Regions from separate parts of the Klebsiella sp. SYXHC3 genome, predicted to be linked through region 4. Evidence: predicted binding sites of a transcription regulator. Region 4 holds the regulator's gene; each other region holds the start of a gene.
The links. The regulator PurR, encoded in region 4, represses purine synthesis genes. The targets are predictions, from matches to a motif close to CANGCAAACGTTTGCNTG.
Positions count from the first base shown of each region.

Region 1 (5,484 bases), on a different contig from region 4:
GCTGGGTTTTGCCATTGCCGGTGCAGCCGCCAATCAGCACGATAGGGCGCTGTACCAGCTCCTCGGTAGCCTGGATTGCCGCCTGGCGTAGCGCTTTGTAGCCGCCGACAATCAGCGGATAATCGACGCCTGCTTCACGCAGCCACTGCTGCACGATATGCGAGCGCTGGCCGCCGCGGGCGCAGCACAGATAGCCTTGTGGATAGCGGGCGCAGGCCGACAGCCACGCCTTGAGGCGGCTGGCGCGCAGGTCGCCATCGACCAGTTTATGTCCGAGGGCTAATGCCGCTTCCGGCCCCTGGCGCTTGTAACAGGTGCCGACGGCGGCGCGTTCATCATCGTTCATCAGCGGCAGGTTAATCGCCGCGGGCATCGCGCTTTGCAGAAATTCCACCGGCGCGCGGACGTCGATAAGCGGCGTATCCGCGCTGAGGATGGCGCGATAGTGTGTCCCATTTTCCATGGGTCGTCCTTTTGAGTTAAAACCGGGATGTGCTTACTGCGAGGTGGGGATTCTACGCGCCGAAGGGCATGCCGGGGAAGGGGATAGATCAAATCCCCGGCACGAATGGCTTAATTAAGCTGCGACTGCGCCCAGAAAACGCCGCTGGCGTATTCGGCTGGCAGGAGCGGTTTCAGCGCCTCCAGCGTGGCGCTCAGGCGATCGGTATCGCTGTCGGTCAGATTCAGGTGCCCGACTTTACGCCCCGGACGAACTTCTTTGTCGTACCAGTGCAGATGTACCAGCGGCAGTTTTAGCCAGTCGTAGTTCAGATCGCTGCCGATTAGGTTGATCATCACCGATGGGCTGTTGACCACCGGCGGCGGCAGCGGTAAATCGGTAATGGCGCGCAGATGCAGTTCAAACTGGCTAATGGAAGCGCCGTTCTGCGTCCAGTGGCCGCTGTTGTGCACGCGCGGCGCCAGTTCGTTGATCAGCAGTCCCTCGGCGGTGACGAAGCACTCCATGGCCATCACGCCCACGTAGTTGAGCTCGTTCATGATCGCCGTCAGCATGCTTTCGGCCTGCGCCTGCTGGCGCGCATTGGCCTGCGGGAAGGCGACGCTGGCGCGCAGAATGCCGTCCTGGTGCAGGTTGCGGGTCAGCGGATAAAACACCGTGCTGCCGTCGCGGCCGCGGGCACCAACCAGCGACACTTCGCCGGAGAAGTTAATTCCCTGCTCGACGATACACTCGCCGTAATTATCATCCGGCAGTTGTGCGGTTTCGTTCTCGCGTAGACGCCACTGCCCGCGGCCATCGTAGCCGCCGACGCGGCGCTTGACGATAGCCAGTTCGCCCAGACGGGCAAACACGGCGGGCCACTCGCTTTTATCCGCCAGTAGCTGCCACGGCGCGGTGGCGAGGCCAAGTTTGTCGAACAACTGTTTCTGGGTCAGGCGGTCGGCGATGATCGGAAAAACGTCGCGGTTGACGAAAGCCGGATGGCGCGCCAGTTCGCGGGTCAGGGCGGTTTCCGGCCAGCGTTCGATTTCAGCGGTGATGACGCTTTGCTGGAATGGCACCGCTTCCGGGTCGGCTTCCAGGCCAACCGGCCAGACGGCGATGCCCAGCGGTTCACCGGCCTGACGCAGCATGCGGCCTAACTGTCCGTTACCGAGGACGCAAACCTGTTTCATGCCGCACCTCGCGGGTCCGGGTTATCCAGCACCTCATCGGTTTGCGCCTGACGCCAGGCGCTCAGACGCTGGTGCAGTTCGGCATCATGCTGGGCGAGAATTTGCGCGGCGAGCAGGGCGGCGTTAGCGGCGCCGGCTTTGCCGATGGCCAGTGTGCCGACCGGGATGCCGCGGGGCATTTGAACGATAGAGTAGAGGCTGTCAACGCCGCTTAACGCCGCGCTCTGAACCGGCACGCCAAGCACCGGCACCAGAGTTTTCGCTGCAATCATGCCCGGCAAATGCGCCGCGCCGCCCGCACCGGCGATGATCACCTGATAACCGTTGCTTTCGGCGCTTTCGGCGAAGCTAAACAATTTATCGGGCGTACGGTGGGCGGAAACCACTTCAACATGGTGCGGAACGTTCAGGGTATCAAGGATTTCTGCGGCGAACTGCATGGTAGCCCAGTCGCTTTTGGACCCCATCACGATGGCGATACGCGCCGGATTATTGCGGGAAGACATGCGTCTGAAAACTCCTGTGGGTGTGCTTCACACTGCTTTAGAGGCCACAGAGAATAGCACGATATCCCGGCAAGGAAAACGGTTGCGTCGGCGGAAATACAGGGAAATCGTTGGCGAAATTAAAACGGGAAATGGATGAGTTCGACGCCATCGGCGCTGACTTTCACCATTGACCCTTCGCTGTGCCACGCGCCGAGGACCACGCGCCATGCGGGCTGACCGTTGGCCAGCAGTTCATGGACGGCCGGGCGATGGGTATGTCCGTGAATCAGCCACTGCACCTGATGCCGCTCCATCGCGTCAACGACCGCCTGCGGATTCACATCCATAATTTCCATCGATTTGCTGCTGTTAGCGGCTTTGCTATCGGCGCGCATTTTAGCGGCGATGCGGCGGCGGATAAACAGCGGCAGGGCGAGAAATAGACGTTGGATCCACGGGGTATGGACTTTAGCGCGAAACGCCAGGTAACCGGGGTCATCGGTACATAAGGTGTCGCCATGCATAATCAACACTTCACGGCCATAGAGGTCCAGCCGCTCTTCTTCGGCGAGCAGGATCATGCCGCTCTGGCGGGCGAAGCGCTGGCCGACGAGAAAATCGCGGTTGCCGTGGATGAAGTAGCAGGGTACGCCGGCGTCGACGACGGCTTTGATGGCCGAAGCGATTTGCTGATGCAGCGGGTTCGGATCGTCATCGCCGATCCACGCCTCGAACAGATCGCCAAGGATATACAGGGCGTCAGCCTGACGGGCTTCCCCCTGTAAAAAACGCAGAAAACCGGCGGTGATCGCCGGTTCTTCTGTTTGCAGATGCAGGTCTGCAATAAAAAGTGTCGCCACGAATTATTCGCTGACGGTGACGCTTTTGATGACAACATCCTCTTTCGGCACATCCTGGTGCATGCCGCTGCGGCCGGTGGCAACCGCTTTGATTTTGTCGACCACGTCCATGCCTTCAACCACTTCGGCAAAGACGCAGTAGCCCCAACCCTGCAGGCTTTCGCCAGAGAAGTTCAGGAAGTCGTTGTCTACTACGTTGATGAAGAACTGCGCGGTGGCGGAGTGCGGGGCCTGAGTACGGGCCATCGCCAGCGTACCACGGGTATTTTTCAGACCGTTGTTAGCTTCGTTCTGAATCGGAGATTTGGTCGCTTTCTGATTCATGCCCGGCTCAAAGCCGCCGCCCTGAATCATGAAGCCGTTGATAACACGGTGGAAAATGGTGTTGTCGTAGAAACCTTCGCGGCAGTAGTCCAGGAAGTTTTTAACTGTTTCCGGCGCTTTGTCGTCAAACGTTTTGATTACGATATCGCCATGATTGGTGTGGAAAGTAACCATTTTTGCATCCTGTTCCGATGATTGTAGTGCTGAACCCAAGGTTGGGTATGACATAGGTGGCTGTTATAGCATAACCGCGGGGGTCGATGCACCTTGCAATGTGTGCTGCTTCCGGTTTGAATTAGGGTTAGAATAAGCGACTTATATCCACACACGTCTACACGGAATCTTCGATGTTAAAAATTTTTAATACACTGACGCGCCAAAAAGAAGAATTTAAACCTATTCATGCCGGGGAAGTTGGCATGTACGTGTGTGGAATTACCGTTTACGATCTCTGTCATATCGGCCATGGCCGCACCTTCGTCTCCTTCGACGTTGTCGCTCGCTATCTGCGCTTTCTTGGTTACAAGCTGAAGTACGTGCGCAACATTACCGATATCGACGATAAAATCATTAAGCGCGCTAATGAAAACGGCGAAAGCTTTGTCGCGCTGGTCGATCGCATGATCGCCGAAATGCATAAAGATTTTGACGCTCTGAACATTCTGCGCCCGGACAACGAGCCGCGCGCCACCCACCATATCGCTGAAATTATCGAAATCACCGAGCAGCTGATCGCCCGCGGTCACGCTTATGTGGCGGATAACGGCGACGTGATGTTCGACGTGCCGACCGACCCTAACTACGGTCTGCTATCGCGCCAGGATCTCGACCAGCTGCAGGCGGGCGCTCGCGTCGACGTGGTTGACGTCAAGCGTAACCCAATGGACTTCGTCCTGTGGAAGATGTCAAAAGAGGGCGAGCCGAGCTGGCCGTCACCGTGGGGTGAAGGGCGTCCAGGCTGGCACATTGAATGCTCGGCGATGAACTGCAAACAGCTGGGTAATCACTTTGATATTCACGGCGGCGGTTCGGATCTGATGTTCCCGCATCATGAAAACGAAATCGCGCAATCGACCTGCGCCCACGACGGCGAATATGTCAACTACTGGATGCACTCCGGAATGGTGATGGTCGATCGCGAGAAAATGTCGAAATCGCTGGGCAACTTCTTTACCGTTCGCGACGTGCTGAAGTACTACGATGCCGAAACCATCCGCTACTTCCTGATGTCCGGCCACTATCGCAGCCAGCTGAACTACAGCGAAGAGAACCTCAAGCAGGCGCGTTCGGCGCTGGAGCGTCTGTACACCGCGCTGCGCGGGACCGACAAATCCGCGCAGCCTGCCGGCGGCGAAGCCTTCGAAGCGCGCTTTATTGAAGCGATGGATGACGACTTCAATACCCCGGAAGCCTACTCGGTGCTGTTCGATATGGCGCGTGAAGTGAACCGCCTGAAAACGGAAGACGCGGCGGCTGCGAACGCGCTGGCGGCCCATATGCGTAAGCTCTCTTCGGTGCTGGGGCTGCTTGAGCAGGAGCCGGACGCTTTCCTGCAGAGCGGCGCGCAGGCCGATGATGGCGAAGTGGCGGAAATCGAAAGGCTTATTCAACAGCGTCTGGATGCGCGTAAAGCGAAGGACTGGGCGGCGGCGGATGCGGCGCGCGATCGTCTTAACGAGATGGGTATTGTGTTAGAAGACGGCCCGCAGGGCACTACCTGGCGCCGTAAGTAAACCATAAAAAACGCCCGGTTAGCCGAGCGTTTTTGTTTATGCGATCACAGTAATGCTTTGACCGTCAAAGGTCACCGTTTGCCCGGCAACGATTTTACAGCGTTTGCGGGTTTCCACCGCGCCGTCGACTTTCACCAGCCCTTCGGCGATGAAGATTTTGGCCTGCGCGCCGCTCTCGCTCCAGCCTTCCAGCTTCAGCAGGTCACATAGTTCAACATGCGGGTGTTTGCCCAGAGAAAAATTCGCCATCTTAGGCCTCCTGAATGTCGTGATACTCTTCGCACGCCTGCAGCGTATTCTGAATGAGGGTCGCTACGGTCATCGGGCCGACGCCGCCAGGCACTGGCGTAATGTAGGACGCGCGTTCCGCCGCGTCTTCAAACACCACGTCGCCGACCACTTTGCCGCTTTCCAGACGGTTAATGCCGACGTCCACCA
Region 1 is NZ_JBXUNG010000003.1:259,854-265,337, forward strand. It holds gene mnmH (tRNA 2-selenouridine(34) synthase MnmH) at 1-463, opposite strand, end outside; gene purK (5-(carboxyamino)imidazole ribonucleotide synthase) at 574-1,641, opposite strand; gene purE (5-(carboxyamino)imidazole ribonucleotide mutase) at 1,638-2,147, opposite strand; gene lpxH (UDP-2,3-diacylglucosamine diphosphatase) at 2,267-2,989, opposite strand; gene ppiB (peptidylprolyl isomerase B) at 2,993-3,487, opposite strand; gene cysS (cysteine--tRNA ligase) at 3,661-5,046, shown strand; gene ybcJ (ribosome-associated protein YbcJ) at 5,083-5,295, opposite strand; gene folD (bifunctional methylenetetrahydrofolate dehydrogenase/methenyltetrahydrofolate cyclohydrolase FolD) at 5,297-5,484, opposite strand, start outside.
Region 1: the regulator PurR is predicted to act here: its motif matches at 2,219-2,236, upstream of purE (5-(carboxyamino)imidazole ribonucleotide mutase).

Region 2 (5,484 bases), on a different contig from region 4:
ATGCACCGCAAAGGTGGCGTCAGTGGTAAAGATCTCCGTCCACGGAATCGATTGAACCCCCAGGTAGAGATCCAGATCGCTATACACGCTGCACTCACCCAGCGGCAGCATGATGCGCGAGGCCAGCCGGCTCCACATCAGGCTTTGATACAGCAGTCGCGTATCTCCCTGAAAATGAACCCCGCCCTGGACGACCTGGCACGCCGTGGCGCCAAGTCCTTCCAGTTCAGTTTTTAACAGCTCTTCAAGACCACGAGCCGTGCTGGCAAACAGAGATTTCATATCGTCACTTTTACTTAAAGAAAATTGGTGCGCATTATAGCCAATATGTGCCCTATGTCATAAAGTTAAAGGCTTATTTTTGAACCCAGGGGCAGCGTATGGTAACGCTATCGAAACTTTTTATTCATCCCGTCAAATCCATGCGCGGAATTGGCGTCACCCATGCCTTTGCCGATATTAGCGGCATGGCCTTCGACCGCATCTTTATGCTGACCGAAACCGACGGTACGTTTATTACCGCGCGCCAGTTTCCGCAGATGGTGAAATTCCTGCCTTCGCCGCTTCATGACGGCCTGCACTTGACCGCGCCGGATGGCAGCAGCGCGCTGGTGCGCTTTGATGATTTCGCTCCCCAGGGCGAGCCGACGGAGGTGTGGGGCAACCATTTCACCGCCTTGATCGCGCCAGCCGCCATCAACCAGTGGCTCAGCGGCTTCTTCAACCGCGACGTCCAACTGCGCTGGCTCGGGCCGCAGCTAACCCGGCGAGTAAAACGCCACGACGCGGTGCCGCTCTCCTTCGCCGATGGTTATCCCTACCTGCTCGCCAATGAAGCCTCGCTTCGCGATCTGCAGCAACGTTGCCCTGCCAGCGTAAGCATAGAACAGTTTCGCCCTAATCTGGTGGTCACCGGCGCCGCGGCGTGGGATGAAGATAGCTGGAAAGTTATTCGCATCGGCGAAGTGGTATTTGACGTCGCCAAACCCTGCAGCCGCTGCATTTTCACCACCGTCAGCCCGGAGCGTGGGCAAAAGCATCCGTCCGGCGAGCCGCTGGAGACGTTAAAGCGTTTTCGTACCGCGCAGGATAATGGCGATGTCGATTTTGGCCAGAACCTGATCGCCCGCAACAGCGGCGTTATCCGCGTGGGTGATGAGGTGGAAGTGCTGACGCGCGGCCCGGCGAAAGTCTATGGCGCTGGCGATAGCGACGATACGCTGGCGGCCGATGCGCAGCCAAAAGCGACGGTTGAGATTGAGTGGCAGGGGCAACAGTTTACCGGCAATAACCAGCAGGTACTGCTGGAGCAACTGGAACAACAGGGCATTCGTATCCCTTATTCCTGCCGCGCCGGGATCTGCGGCAGTTGTCGTATCCGCCTGGAAGAGGGTGAAGTGAGTCCGTTAAAGAAAAATGCGGTCGCCGCGGATGGCACCATTTTATGCTGCAGCTGCGTACCGAAAACCGCGCTGCGCCTGGCACCTTAAACCGCCTGCCCCAGGCTGTAGCTGGCCGCGCTCTGTGCCGGCTGCAGTCTGTCGTTCATAATTTTAATCACATCGCCTAACTGCATCACCCGCCCTGCCAGAGTTAGTCCAGGCTGCGCCAGCAGGCAAAGCGTGGCGTTTTCACCCGGTTCGACCACCAGCAAATTGACCTGCTCGCCGGTATCGCTGATCCACACGCTGGCGGCGTCGCCGCTGGTCGGCTGCCAGTTCTGCTGGTGAGTAGTGAAATGCCAGCTCTTCGGCATCTGCGGTTTCAGAAAACGGATCGCGGTTAAGGCATTTAATACTAATTCGGCACGCTGCTCTTTGTTTAATTCAATATCGCGGCATTTTTCTTCAAAAGAAAAATAGAGCGCCGCGTCATCGACGCAAAATCCCGACGGCGCGAAAGCGTCAGGCGTTAACATGCGCCGGGCGAAACGTGAGCGAAATAACATACCATTGGCCAGATCGAGCATCATGCGGTCATGCTCTTCGTCGTAATACCAACGCCAGTTATCGTCAGGTTTAATCCGCATTTCTACCCCCGTCCTCTTCCACTTCCTTCTGCAAAGCAATGGCATCCTGCTACAGAATAATTTCTAAAATTAAGAAAAGACTAAAATGTCTAAATAAGCAACAATGAAGGAATATAAAACAACCAGGGCCGGAAATAAAGCCCTGGGGAAGATTCAGAAGGGGAAAAGATTAGATGTGTGTAACAATTTCTTTAATCAGCGGTGGCCCTTTAAAAATAAACCCGGAATAAATCTGCACCAGCGTGGCGCCAGCAGCCAGCTTTTCACGAGCGGCAATCACCGAGTCAATACCGCCAACTCCGATAATGGGCAAACGACCATTTAATTCCGTGGCCAGCATACGAATAATCTCGGTGCTTTTTAATTGTAATGGACGACCACTCAACCCACCGGTTTCATCACAATGCTTCATCCCCTGCACCAGTGAACGATCGAGGGTGGTATTGGTAGCAATGACGCCATCAATATTATGGCGGACTAAGCTGTCGGCTACCTGGATCAATTCTTCGACAGAAAGATCCGGGGCGATCTTCACCGCCACAGGAACATATTTTTGATGTTTCTGTTGAAGTTCGAGCTGCTTATTTTTAATACCGCTGAGTAAATCATCCAGCGCTTCACCATATTGCAGAGTACGTAACCCTGGGGTATTCGGCGAGGAGATATTAATGGCGATATATCCAGCGTATGGATAGACTTTTTCCATACAAATCAGATAATCATCTTTACCCTGCTCTACCGGGGTATCTTTATTTTTACCGATATTAATCCCCAGTACGCCGTCAAAATGCGCTTTTTTCACATTCTCGACCAGGTTATCAACGCCGTGGTTATTAAAGCCCATGCGGTTGATCAAACCTTCGGCATCGACGAGACGGAAGATCCTCGGCTTGTCATTGCCCGGCTGCGGACGCGGAGTCACGGTACCAATTTCGATTGAGCCGAAGCCCATCGCACCGAGCGCATCAATGCACTCGCCGTTTTTATCAAGCCCGGCCGCCAGCCCCAGCGGATTCTTGAAAGTGAGCCCCATGCAGGTAACGGGTTTCGACGGTACTTTTTGTCGAACCAGCATTTCCAGCGGCGTGCCGGTGACGCGGCGTAATTGTTGGAAGGTTACTTCATGAGCGCGCTCAGGATCGAGCTGAAAAAGAGCTTTACGAACGAAGGGATAGTACATGAACTCTCCTGGATTCCCGGTGTGCAAACCGGGGGCGTATTATGTTCGATCCGCGCCCGAAAGGGAATTGACCTGCGACAAAAAATCACGCGTCCAACGCAAACGTTTACTTCTCTGCCGCCTGTTATGCGCATTTTGGCAATTTAACCCCGGAAAAATCATTTAGGGAAATAAACGCCCTCTGTCACACTGCCATAAAATGTTATCAATTATAGATAAATGCAAACATTTGGTTATAAGGAGAGAGTATGCGCGTTATTACACTCGCGGGCAGTCCCCGCTACCCTTCTCGCTCAAGCGCATTGCTGGAGTACACCAGAGAGAAACTTGCCGCCGCCGACATCGAAGTCTATCACTGGCATTTACAGAATTTTGATCCCGAAGATCTGCTTTACGCCCGCTTCGATAACCCCGCTCTGCATACCTTAAATGAACAACTGGCCGGCGCTGATGGCCTGATTATCGCCACTCCCGTCTATAAAGCCTCTTTTTCCGGCGCGCTGAAGACGCTACTGGATTTGCTCCCCGAACGCGCTCTGGAAGGCAAAATTGTCCTGCCGCTGGCGACAGGCGGCACCATCGCCCATATGCTGGCGGTCGATTACGCCCTGAAGCCGGTGCTTAATGCTCTCAAAGCGCAGGAGATCCTCCATGGCGTATTCGCCGATGACAGCCAGGTCACCGATTATCAACATAAACCGCAGTTCACACCGAATCTGCAACACCGTCTCGACCAGGCGCTGGAGACCTTCTGGCAGGCGCTGAATCGCCGTAACAGCCGCATCCCGGGGCTAAAGACCTTACAGGGGGTTGAGCATGCTTAATCCTCTGCGTGCCCTGACTCTCGGCGGGCTACTCGCGCTTTCCTTTATTACGCATGCGGCCCCGCAGGCGCCGGAAGCGTTACGCATCGGCTACCAGAAAGGCAGCGTCAGTATGGTGCTGGCGAAGAGCCATCAGCTGCTGGAGCAGCGCTATCCGCAAACTAAGATTTCGTGGGTCGAATTTCCTGCCGGGCCGCAAATGCTGGAAGCGCTGAACGTCGGCAGTATTGATATCGGCAGCACCGGCGATATTCCACCGATTTTCGCTCAGGCTGCCGGCGCCGATCTGGTCTATATCGGCGCTGAACCCGCGAAACCGAAAGCGGAAGTGATTCTGGTCGCCGATAAAAGCCCAATCAACAGCGTGGCTGAACTGAAAGGCCGTAAGGTGGCGTTCCAGAAAGGCTCAAGCTCGCACAATCTGCTGCTGCGCGCTCTGCAGCAGGCAGGGCTGAAATTCAGCGATATCCAGCCAGTGTATCTTGCCCCCGCCGATGCCCGCGCCGCTTTTCAGCAGGGTAATGTTGATGCCTGGGCTATCTGGGATCCCTATTACTCTGCGGCGCTGCTGCAAGGCGGGGTACGGGTACTGAAAGATGGGAGCGACCTGAAGCAAACCGGTTCGTTCTATCTTGCCGCCCGTCCTTATGCCGAAAAGAACGGCGCCTTTATCGAAGGGGTGCTGGCGACCTTTAGCCAGGCGGATGCCCTGACCATCAGCCATCGCCAGCAAAGTATTGCCCTGTTGGCTAAAACGATGGGGCTACCCGAAGCGGTGATTGCCAGCTATCTCGACCATCGTCCGCCAACTGCGATATCGCCGGTAAGCGCTGAAACGGCCGCTCGCCAACAGCAAACCGCCGATCTGTTCTATGAGAACAAGCTGGTACCGAAAAAAATCACTATTCAAAACCGTATCTGGCAGCCTGCCCCCGCACAAGGAGCGAAATCATGAGTCTGAATATGTTCTGGTTCTTACCCACCCACGGTGACGGCCGCTATCTGGGTACCGACGAAGGCGCGCGCCCGGTAGACTACAGCTATCTGCAGCAAATCGCCCAGGCCGCCGACCGCCTCGGCTTCACCGGCGTACTGATTCCCACCGGGCGCTCGTGCGAAGATGCCTGGCTGGTTGCCGCTTCAATGATCCCCGTCACCCAGCGGCTGAAGTTTCTTGTCGCGCTGCGCCCAAGCGTGGTATCCCCCACCATCGCCGCGCGCCAGGCGGCTACCCTTGACCGGCTCTCTAATGGCCGGGCATTGTTCAACCTGGTCACCGGCAGCGATCCGAATGAATTAGCTGGCGATGGGGTATTCCTCGACCACACCGAACGCTATGAAGCCTCCGCCGAGTTCACCCATATCTGGCGCAAACTGATGGAAGGTGAAACCGTGACTTTCCACGGCAAGCACCAGCACGTGCGCGGCGCGAAACTGCTCTTCCCACCGCA
Region 2 is NZ_JBXUNG010000006.1:227,195-232,678, reverse strand. It holds gene rlmKL (bifunctional 23S rRNA (guanine(2069)-N(7))-methyltransferase RlmK/23S rRNA (guanine(2445)-N(2))-methyltransferase RlmL) at 1-282, opposite strand, end outside; gene AC2CGP_RS16945 (YcbX family protein) at 381-1,490, shown strand; gene zapC (cell division protein ZapC) at 1,487-2,029, opposite strand; gene pyrD (quinone-dependent dihydroorotate dehydrogenase) at 2,199-3,209, opposite strand; gene ssuE (NADPH-dependent FMN reductase) at 3,458-4,033, shown strand; gene AC2CGP_RS16925 (sulfonate ABC transporter substrate-binding protein) at 4,026-4,988, shown strand; gene ssuD (FMNH2-dependent alkanesulfonate monooxygenase) at 4,985-5,484, shown strand, end outside.
Region 2: the regulator PurR is predicted to act here: its motif matches at 3,305-3,322, upstream of pyrD (quinone-dependent dihydroorotate dehydrogenase).

Region 3 (5,484 bases), on a different contig from region 4:
ACCTCTGAGGCGAGTTCACGGAAGCGTTTAGTACTGATGTCATGCTCACGCATCAGGCCCAGCTTGTGTTTGACGAGTGGATGTTTCACTTCCACGATCTTCATTCTCTTTCTCCTCTGAGGGGCAGCCACAAAAAAAATCGCGGGATTATACCGCTTTTTGCGGATTGCGCCATACCCATCTTGCTTGACGTATATCAAACAAAGTGATTTATGGATTGTTACACATTATAAAACAAACAAAAAAAGCCGGAGGTTCCCCTTCGGCTTTTATCTTTGACAAGGCTATGCTTGTTGGCGATTACAGATTTTCGCCGTTACTGGCAATAACCTGCTGATACCAGGCAAAGGATTTTTTACGGCTGCGGGCCAACGTGCCGCGACCGTCGTTATCTTTATCGACAAAGATAAATCCATAGCGTTTTTTCATCTCGCCGGTACCGGCGGAGACCAGATCGATACAGCCCCACGGGGTATACCCCATCAGATCGACGCCATCCTCCACTACCGCTTTTTTCATTTCGGCAATATGGGCACTGAGATACTCGATACGATACTGGTCATCCACGCTGCCGTCAGCTTCACGCACGTCAATGGCGCCAAAGCCATTCTCAACGATAAACAGCGGCAACTGATAGTGATCCCAGAACCAGTTGAGCGAGTAGCGCAGACCAACCGGGTCAATCTGCCAGCCCCAATCCGATTTCTTGACGTACGGGTTGGAGACCAGGCTGGTACTTTCGTCGTAATCCAGGTGCGGATTATCGTCAGTCGCTTTGGTGGCGAAGGACATGTAGTAGCTAAAACCAATATAGTCGACGCAACCCTCTTTTAACGCCAGGCGATCGGCGTCGGTGATATCCAGCGTAAAACCGCGGCGCGCGAAGTAGTTGAGCAAATGCTGCGGATAGCGGCCACGCACGTGCACATCGGTAAACCAGTAACGACGATGCATAGCGTTCATCGCCATCATGATGTCGTCCGGCGCGCAGGTGAGCGGATAGATTGGACACATCGCGATCATACAGCCAATCTGCAGGTCCGAATTAATCTCACGTGCCGCCTTTACCGCCAGCGCGCTGGCCACCAGTTCATAATGGGCGGCCTGAAACATCACCGGCTCACGGTCTTCTCCGGGCTGATACTTCAGGCCGGAGTTGGTAAAGGGGGCGAAATCTTCATGGAAGTTGGCCTGGTTGTTGATCTCGTTAAAGGTCATCCAGTACTTCACTTTGTGCTGATAGCGGGTAAACACCACCTTCGCGAAGCGGACAAAGAAATCAATCAGCTTACGGTTGCGCCAGCCGCCGTATTCAGTCACCAGGTGGTAAGGCATTTCAAAATGGGAGAGCGTGATCACCGGTTCGATGCCATATTTCAGGCACTCGTCGAACAGATCGTCATAGAATTGCAGGCCCGCCTCATTGGGCTCCAGCTCATCGCCCCGCGGAAAAATTCGCGTCCAGGCAATTGAAGTACGGAAACACTTAAATCCCAGTTCGGCAAACAGCGCTACGTCTTCTTTATAACGATGATAAAAATCAATTGCCTCATGGTTGGGATAGTTATGACCAGGCAGTACGCCGTCGGTGATCGTTCGCGGCACCCCATGGGCGCCTGCGGTCATCACGTCCGCGACGCTAATCCCCTTCCCTCCTTCTTGCCAGCCGCCCTCAAGCTGATGCGCCGCTACCGCGCCGCCCCACAAAAAACCTTCTTTGAATCCGGACATATACTCTCCCTATAGACGATCGTTATGCGCTTTTCACCAAACAGAAACCGGTTTCATTGGCATAATGATCATTCATTAAAGGCGAGGCAAGCAGAAGACTGTACCCGGTTTCATTTTCGTGAACAGTATCAAATTTGCTCATCTGTTAGCCGTTTTAAATCGAGTGTAAAGCAGGCTCGCAAACGTTTGCTTTCCCTGTTAGAATTGCGCCGATTTTTCTTGCTACCGCAAACGCGTGGAGACTTCGCAGTGACCGATAAAACCTCTCTCAGCTATAAAGATGCCGGCGTGGATATTGATGCAGGCAACGCTCTCGTCGACCGTATTAAGGGCGTGGTGAAGAAAACCCGTCGCCCGGAAGTGATGGGCGGACTGGGCGGATTCGGCGCGCTGTGCGCTCTGCCGCAGAAATACCGCGAACCGGTACTGGTCTCCGGTACCGACGGCGTCGGCACCAAGCTGCGTCTGGCGATGGACCTTAAACGTCACGACACTATCGGTATCGATCTGGTCGCTATGTGCGTCAATGACCTCGTAGTTCAGGGCGCCGAGCCGCTGTTTTTCCTCGACTACTACGCGACCGGTAAACTGGACGTAGACACCGCGGCAAGCGTCATCAACGGCATCGCCGAAGGCTGCTTACAGTCCGGCTGCGCGCTGGTTGGCGGCGAAACGGCAGAGATGCCGGGTATGTACCATGGTGAAGATTATGACGTGGCCGGTTTCTGCGTCGGCGTGGTAGAAAAATCAGAAATCATCGACGGCAGCAAAGTGGCTGACGGCGACGTCCTGGTCGCGCTTGCCTCCAGCGGCCCGCACTCTAACGGCTACTCGCTGGTGCGTAAGATTATCGAAGTCAGCGGCGTTGACCCGCAGACCACCGACCTCAACGGCAAACCGCTGGCCGACCACCTGCTGGCGCCGACCCGCATCTATGTCAAATCGATTCTGAATCTGATTGCCAACGTCGACGTTCACGCCATCGCCCACCTGACCGGCGGCGGCTTCTGGGAAAATATTCCGCGCGTACTGCCGGACAACACCCAGGCGGTAATCGACGAGTCCTCCTGGCAGTGGCCGGAAGTCTTCAACTGGCTGCAAACCGCCGGTAATGTCAGCAGCCACGAAATGTACCGCACCTTTAACTGCGGCGTCGGCATGCTGGTCGCGCTGCCGGCAGCCGAGGCGGATAAAGCCATCGCCCTGCTGAACGAGCAGGGTGAAAACGCCTGGAAAATCGGGTACATCAAGGCATCCGATGCCGAACAACGCGTGGTCATTGAATGAAAAACATTGTGGTGCTGATTTCCGGTAACGGCAGTAATTTACAGGCGATTATTGATGCCTGCGCCCGGAAGCAAATCAACGGCACCCTGCGTGCGGTATTCAGCAATAAGGCCGAAGCATTCGGCCTTGAGCGCGCCCGCGAGGCCGGTATTCCGGCCTTCGCGCTCTCGCCGAAAGCGTTTGATAGCCGCGAAGCCTTCGACCGCGAGCTGATGCAGCAAATCGACGCCTTCCAACCGGATTTGGTGGTGCTGGCAGGCTATATGCGCATCCTTAGCCCAGCGTTTGTTGACCACTATCAGGGGCGTTTGCTGAATATCCATCCTTCTCTGCTGCCGAAATATCCAGGGCTGCATACTCATCGCCAGGCGCTGGAAAACGGTGATGAGGAACATGGCACCTCGGTGCATTTCGTCACCGACGAGCTCGACGGCGGGCCGGTGATCTTACAGGCTCGGGTGCCGGTATTTCCGGAAGACAGCGAAGATGACGTTACCGCCCGCGTTCAGGCGCAGGAGCACGATATCTATCCGCTGGTGGTGAGCTGGTTTGTTGATGGCCGCCTGCGTATGGAAGCTAACTCTGCGTGGCTGGATAATCGCAAGCTGCCGCCGCAGGGCTATGCCGCCGAAGAATAAGTTCGACCTGCCCCGGAGCAATCGCCGGGGCACCTTCCTCTCTTATTTCCTCGCTAATTATCGCCGTTTTCCAGACATAGCGCGTTAGGGTTCCAGGCTGCCGGTAATGGTATCGGGCGCTGATAATCAAATTCGCGCAGTGTCAGACCCGCTACGCCGTTGGCATACAGTACCGGCAAACCGCCGGGATAAGGTTCGACCCCCCAAACTCGGCCGCTTTGCGGATTCAGACACCAGGCGTTATCAATCCCCATCCCGGTCGGCGACATCGGATTGCACGGCGGGCGGATATCATAAAGCCCCTGCTCCGCTGCCAGGTTCAGCTTCTGGGTGAGCTGCACGCCGTCAAACAGAATGCGCCGGATCTGACCTGGCGTTTCACTATGCAGGTTTATCGCGCCTTCGCACTCGCCAACCAGCCCGCGGAACTGGATCTGTGAGATTTCGCCGGGTTCAATCGCCGGATCGCGGCGGCGCGCGGAAAGGAAAACAGGGTCCGCCTCGCCCCAATGACAGGCCGGCGCGCTCACGCAATCAAAAGCAATGCTGCTAAAAATCATCCGCCGTAGCCGCCCGCCGTCGCGGGATATCAGGCCAATGCCGCGATTGGAGTCAAAGATAGTGCAGTTACTCACCAGCACATCTTCAATATCCTGCCAGGTTTCAGTACCGATTTTAAAGGCGCAGCTTTTCGAGCGCAGCGTGCAGTTAACGATGGTTACCTGACGCAACGGTCGCTGGATACGCTCAGGTTTATCGGTGGTCTTCAGACAGATGGCATCATCCGCCGCGCTGAAATAGCTATTGGCGATATGTACCTGCTGGCAGCTATCGATATCCAGCGCATCGGTATTAGCCATCGTCAAATCGTTGTCGACGGTGACGCCGTCAACCACCACGCCCATGCAGGAGACCAGATGAATTGTCCACATCGGGGCATGCCGTACGGTGATATTCTCCAGCCGGACGCGACGGCAATTTTCCAGCAAAATGATCCGCGGACGCGCCCTGGCTGGCATGCGGTAACCCATGGCATCAACGCCACGGGAAAACCAGCCATCAGCGCTGCCGTAAATCTCGCCGCCTCCGCAGATAGTAATATTCTGCGCATCCACAGCATACAGAAAGGCCCGATCTGAAGATTCCGCCCGGCTCAGCGCCGTCGCCTGAGCAAAGTCATCATAGTTTTCGCTAACGATAAGCTCGGCGCCCGGCGACAGCCACAAACAGGTGTTCGAGCCTATCCGTAAACCGCCGAGCGCGTACCTGCCGCAATCAACCACCAACCGGCCGCCGCCAGCCTGCGCCAGTTCGTCCAGCGCCTGTTGAAAGAGTTCAGTATCAGGCGTCACGCCATCCGCATGGGGATGGCGCTGCGAAAGATAAATGTTCATAGCATGTCCTGGAAATCAACGTGGGGACTATCTCACCATCTCTCTCACCCTCAGCGTAGGGTCGAAATCGCTACCGCGGAAATATCTGCGTACCCTTTCACATTCGCCGTCACGCTCAGGGGCAAAACGTGAGATTACGCGCAAAATTTGCCTGCGGAAAAATGAAAACAGGGCCGTTATCACAGTAAACGCCCTCTTAAACCGCTGCATATGTGAGCAGTATCACGGGATTTATTTCATTTTGTCGCCATTTGGCATGCTGCTCGCAGAACGGTACGAAAAACCGACTGTCGGGATTCTCGCCACCCCTCCCCCTCTTTTACTGTGCAACCTCGCATTCCTTACCAAAGAGATACGCTCATGACGAGGACAGTGACCCCGCAACGAGAAGTCAAAACCCGCAACATCCTCTGCTGGGGGATGGGCGATATTTT
Region 3 is NZ_JBXUNG010000011.1:92,342-97,825, reverse strand. It holds gene upp (uracil phosphoribosyltransferase) at 1-104, opposite strand, end outside; gene AC2CGP_RS21055 (6-phospho-beta-glucosidase) at 301-1,731, opposite strand; gene purM (phosphoribosylformylglycinamidine cyclo-ligase) at 1,981-3,018, shown strand; gene purN (phosphoribosylglycinamide formyltransferase) at 3,015-3,656, shown strand; gene AC2CGP_RS21040 (glycoside hydrolase family 28 protein) at 3,710-5,050, opposite strand; gene AC2CGP_RS21035 (MFS transporter) at 5,411-5,484, shown strand, end outside.
Region 3: the regulator PurR is predicted to act here: its motif matches at 1,907-1,924, upstream of purM (phosphoribosylformylglycinamidine cyclo-ligase).

Region 4 (5,484 bases):
CATTTTGCGTCGGCTAACATATGTTCCCAGCGTATAACCGGTAATCAGCGCGAACTGGCGCTGAAAGTACCAGTGCGAATAACCCGATTTCCTTGAGATTGCGGTGACGGGTAGCGCGGTAAAGATGTTGTCTTCGATCCACTCGATGATATCTATGACGATCGGAATAATATGTCCGCTGACCATTTCATGTTTATGCGCCATCTCTTCTCATCCATCAATTATGAGCTTTATGCTTGTTCAATAACGATTTCTTACTCCGAGGTTCGTTGCCTGCAGAGACAATTATATTTGTCATACAATTAAAATTAATCCCAATGATTATTGGGCATGAAAGTCATTCCCATTGCGCATAATGCTCACAAGCTAATGATTTATACCATTTTAAAAAGATAACAAGGGGTGAGGATACGCAGCGTTTTAGTCGTAGGCAGGGGCATCGATGGGGACTTTGCGAATCATATCGCTCACCATGCGCCAGACTGGCGAAGGCTTAATCAGTCGCATTAGCAATGAATAACCTTTGTTGTTGTAAGTCTTTTAACTGACTTCAGCAAATGTTAACATTCTCAACACAATAACATGTAACACTCGCGACAGCGTTACACAGTAAATACGATATTCAGGTGAACATTCACCTAATTAATGTGAGAAAAAACAAAAAGTTATAAGGAGAGTAGCAATGTCGTTCGAATTACCTGCATTACCATATGCAAAAGACGCCCTGGCGCCGCACATTTCCGCAGAAACCCTGGAATACCATTACGGTAAACATCACCAGGCCTACGTGACCAACCTCAACAACCTGATCAAAGGCACCGCTTTTGAAGGCAAATCTCTGGAAGAGATCGTTCGCTCTTCTGAAGGCGGCGTTTTCAATAACGCAGCGCAGGTCTGGAACCACACTTTCTACTGGAACTGCCTGGCGCCGAATGCCGGCGGTGAGCCGGAAGGCGAACTGGCCGCAGCGATTAACAAATCTTTCGGTAGCTTCGCTGATTTTAAAGCGAAATTCACCGATGCCGCGGCGAAAAACTTCGGCGCAGGCTGGACCTGGCTTGTTAAAAACGGTGACGGCAGCCTGGCTATCGTCTCCACCAGCAACGCCGGCACCCCGCTGACTACCGATGCGACGCCGCTGTTGACCGTTGATGTCTGGGAACACGCCTACTACATCGACTACCGCAATGCCCGTCCTAATTATCTGGAACACTTCTGGGCGCTGGTAAACTGGAAATTTGTTGCCGCCAACCTGGCAGCATAAAAATAAAACCGCAGCAGGGTTACCCCGCTGCGGTTTTTTCTTAGTGCGACTTAGTTATTCGCTAACGCTTCTTCTGGTTGTGAACGCCCGCCAAACAGCACCACCGCCAACGCCAGCCCGGCAATAATCGCCCCCATCACCGGCACAAAAGCATAACCGAGACCGCCGGATATCACCGCGCCGCCCGCCGCCGCGCCCAACGCATTACCGAGGTTGAAAGCGCCAATGTTAACCGACGATGACAGGCCCGGCGCTTCGTGCGCCACGCGCATTACCCGCATCTGCAACGGTGGAACCACCGCGAAGGTTGCCGCGCCCCACACGACCATGCTGACGGCAGCACCCAGTTGCGATTGCGCCAGCAACGGAATGGCCAACATGATGGCAATCAGTAACAACAGGAACCCTTTCAGCGTTCCGGAGACTGAACGGTCGGCAAATTTACCCCCCAGATAGTTGCCAAGCGAGAAACCGACGCCGATCAACACCAGCATGGCGGTAACAAACAGCGGTGAAGCGTGGGTGATGGTATGCAGTACCGGAGAAATGTAGGTATACAGCGTGAACATCGCCCCGGCGCCCAGCACGGTAGTCAACAGCGCAGAGAGTACCTGAGGACGCATCAACACCGAAAGCTCGCGCTTCACGTTCGGACGTTCGCCGGCGCTACCCTTCGGCAGGGAGAACCACAGGCTGACCATCGCAATTAATCCCAGACCCGCCGTGGCGAGGAAAGACATTCGCCAACCGATGGTTTCGCCAAGCCAGGTGGCAGCCGGTACGCCGCCGATATTGGCAATGGTCAGCCCCATAAACATGGTCGCGACCGCACTGGCCTGTTTGTGTTTTGGCACCACGCTTGCGGCAACGACCGAGCCAAGGCCGAAGAACGCGCCATGATTGAGGCTGGTGATAATACGCGACAGCAGTAGCGTCGTGTAATCCGGCGCAATAGAAGAGAGCACGTTGCCGAGGGTGAAGATCCCCATCAGGAAGATCAATGCATTGCGGCGAGCGCGATGCGATAGCAGCAACGTCATTAACGGCGCGCCGACCATCACGCCAATGGCATAGGCGCTAATCAGCATCCCCGCGGCCGGAATAGAAACATCGACGCCTTTGGCGATAACCGGCAGTAATCCCATCGGGGAAAACTCGGTGGTACCGATACCAAAGGCACCGATCGCCAACGCGAGTAAGGGAAAGTTGATTTTCATTCAGAGACTCCATCAGGCCGATTCAGGACACGGCATTACATCAGAAGCCAAAAGCATGACATCAATCACAGAAAAACAGAAGTAAACGAAATGACAAAAGATTTTTGCAGATTTGCTAATAATGGCGGGATGGGAGGGGAAGCCCCCTCCCTGCTGGAATCAGTGCAGTACCGCGGTCAACGCGGCGGCGACGATCAGACCCAAAACAATAACCGTCGTTGTCAGCGAAAACTTTAAATTTGTGTCCATCAATTTTCTCCCCTGATTATCCCCACATAGAAAGTGAGCTTGCTCATTTTTGCACAAAAATATGCAAAAATCTTCCCGGATTTAGAGTGATGCACATTTTTGCTCTTCCCCTTTGCCGCGAGATAGGACAAAATCCCACGCTAATTTGAAAGCGTATCGGCCATTGACCCCTTCCTGTCGTTCTGTGTCGTTTTCCCAGGTGTTGCAATGTTGAGCATTGTATACAGGGTGTGTATAGGCAAACGTTTACGTATCGATAATCAGACGATCAGGTCAAGGTCTGGAGTGAGAAGTAATGGCAACTATTAAAGATGTAGCGAAACGCGCAAACGTTTCCACTACAACTGTATCACATGTGATTAACAAAACCCGTTTCGTGGCGGAAGAGACGCGCAATGCGGTGTGGGCGGCAATTAAAGAACTCCACTATTCGCCAAGCGCCGTGGCTCGCAGCCTGAAAGTCAATCACACTAAATCGATCGGTCTGCTGGCCACCAGCAGCGAAGCGGCCTATTTCGCTGAAATTATCGAATCCGTAGAAAAGAGCTGCTTCCAGAAAGGCTATACCCTGATTCTGGGCAACGCCTGGAACGATCCGGAAAAACAGCGCGCCTACTTGTCGATGATGGCGCAAAAGCGCGTTGACGGCCTGCTGGTGATGTGTTCCGAGTACCCTGAGTCGGTGCTCAGTATGCTCGAAGAGTATCGTCATATTCCGATGGTGGTGATGGACTGGGGCGAAGCCAAAGCGGACTTTACCGACTCGGTTATTGATAATGCCTTTGAAGGCGGCTATATCGCCGGCCGTTACCTGATTGAACGCGGCCATCGTGAAATTGGCGTTATTCCGGGCCCGCTTGAGCGCAACACCGGCGCCGGGCGCCTTGCCGGCTTCATGCAGGCGATGAAAGAAGCGCATATCAATGTGCCGGAAAACTGGATTGTTCAGGGCGACTTTGAACCGGAATCCGGCTACCGCGCCATGCAGCAGATCCTTAATCAGCAGCATCGCCCAACCGCCGTGTTCTGCGGCGGCGACATCATGGCGATGGGCGCTATCTGCGCCGCCGACGAAATGGGCCTGCGCGTGCCGCAGGATATTTCGCTGATCGGATATGATAATGTGCGCAACGCCCGCTACTTCAGCCCGGCGCTGACCACAATACATCAACCCAAGGACTCGCTCGGAGAAGCGGCATTCAATATGCTGCTCGATCGCATTGTTAATAAACGCGAAGAGTCGCAGTCCATCGAGGTGCATCCACGTCTTATCGAGCGCCGCTCGGTTGCCGACGGCCCGTTCGTCGATTATCGTCGTTAACACCCTCCTCCGGCGCCGGTTATTCCGGCGCCCGCAACCACTCCCGATTCAACGTTTCGCTGTCGCCAAGATAGTCAAGCAGCCAGCTTAAAGCGGGTGAAGCATCGCTTTGTTGCCAGGTCAGGCAGCAGGCGGCATCCGGGAATGGGTTTTCCAGCGTCAAGGCCGTCCACTCCCCGCTATCGATATGCGGGCGGGCGAAATGGCCTGGCACCATCCCGACGCACAATCCTGCCGATAGACAGGTGGCTGAAGATTCCCAATCCGGCACCACCACCCGCTTCTGGTTATCAAGCAGCCAGGTTGTGCGCTTCGGCAGCGAGCGCGAGGTATCTTCGCGCACCAGGGACGGCCAGTTGCGCAACACGTCATCACTGAGCGGCCCTTCCATCTGCGCCAGCGGATGACTGCTGGCGACGACACAGTGCCAGTTCAGCATCCCCATATCGCGAAAAGCGTAACGCCCTCCCACCGGTATCGAACGCGTCGCGCCGATAGCGAGTTCTACCCGCCCATCGGCTAACGCATCCCAGACGCCGTTGAAAACTTCCTGAAAAACGATCAGTTCGACATCGCTAAAATGGCGATAAAAATCAACGATCATCTGGCGCATCCGCGCCGGTTTAACGATATCGTCCACCGCAATGGACAGCTGGCCGCGCCAGCCGTTAGCAATTTGCTGGCACTGCTGGCGGGTGATCTGCATTTTTTTGATAACAGAACGCCCTTCCTGCAAAAACCAGTGCCCGGCGGGGGTCAATTCAACATCACGATGGCGACGTTCAAAAAGCGGAACCGCAAGCCACTCCTCCAGCTGTCGCACCGTATAGCTCACCGCCGAAGGTACGCGGTGCAACTCCTGCGCCGCGGCGCTGAAACTCCCGTTACGCGCTACAGCATCAACCACTTCTAAGGAATATTCAGACCACATATTCTGCCTGCAAAATTTTTGAATGCATGTGACAAATAATAGCGTTTCACAAGGCGGATTACACTCCCTACACTCTGCGGCATCGTACCTGCATCAGTAGAAAGAGAACGTTATGCAACAACCTGGGAAAGGATTTTTAGTGTGGCTGGGCGGCCTGAGCGTGCTTGGCTTTCTGGCCACCGACATGTATCTACCGGCCTTTGCCGCCATTCAGCAAGACCTCAACACCTCTGCCGCATCGGTTAGCGCCAGCCTGAGCTTATTCCTCGCGGGCTTCGCGCTCGGCCAGTTGTTCTGGGGGCCGCTGTCGGACCGCTATGGCCGGAAACCGATTCTGCTCGCCGGGCTGGCTATCTTCGCTCTTGGCTGCCTTGGGATGCTGTGGGTACGCGACGCGACGCTGATGCTGGTACTGCGTTTTGTCCAGGCGATCGGCGTATGCGCCGCCGCGGTGACCTGGCAGGCGATGGTGACCGACTACTATCCGGCCCAGCGCACCAAC
Region 4 is NZ_JBXUNG010000001.1:98,370-103,853, reverse strand. It holds gene AC2CGP_RS00480 (helix-turn-helix domain-containing protein) at 1-204, opposite strand, end outside; gene sodB (superoxide dismutase [Fe]) at 683-1,264, shown strand; gene AC2CGP_RS00470 (MFS transporter) at 1,315-2,481, opposite strand; gene cydH (cytochrome bd-I oxidase subunit CydH) at 2,641-2,730, opposite strand; gene purR (HTH-type transcriptional repressor PurR) at 3,026-4,051, shown strand; gene punR (DNA-binding transcriptional activator PunR) at 4,071-4,982, opposite strand; gene punC (purine nucleoside transporter PunC) at 5,095-5,484, shown strand, end outside.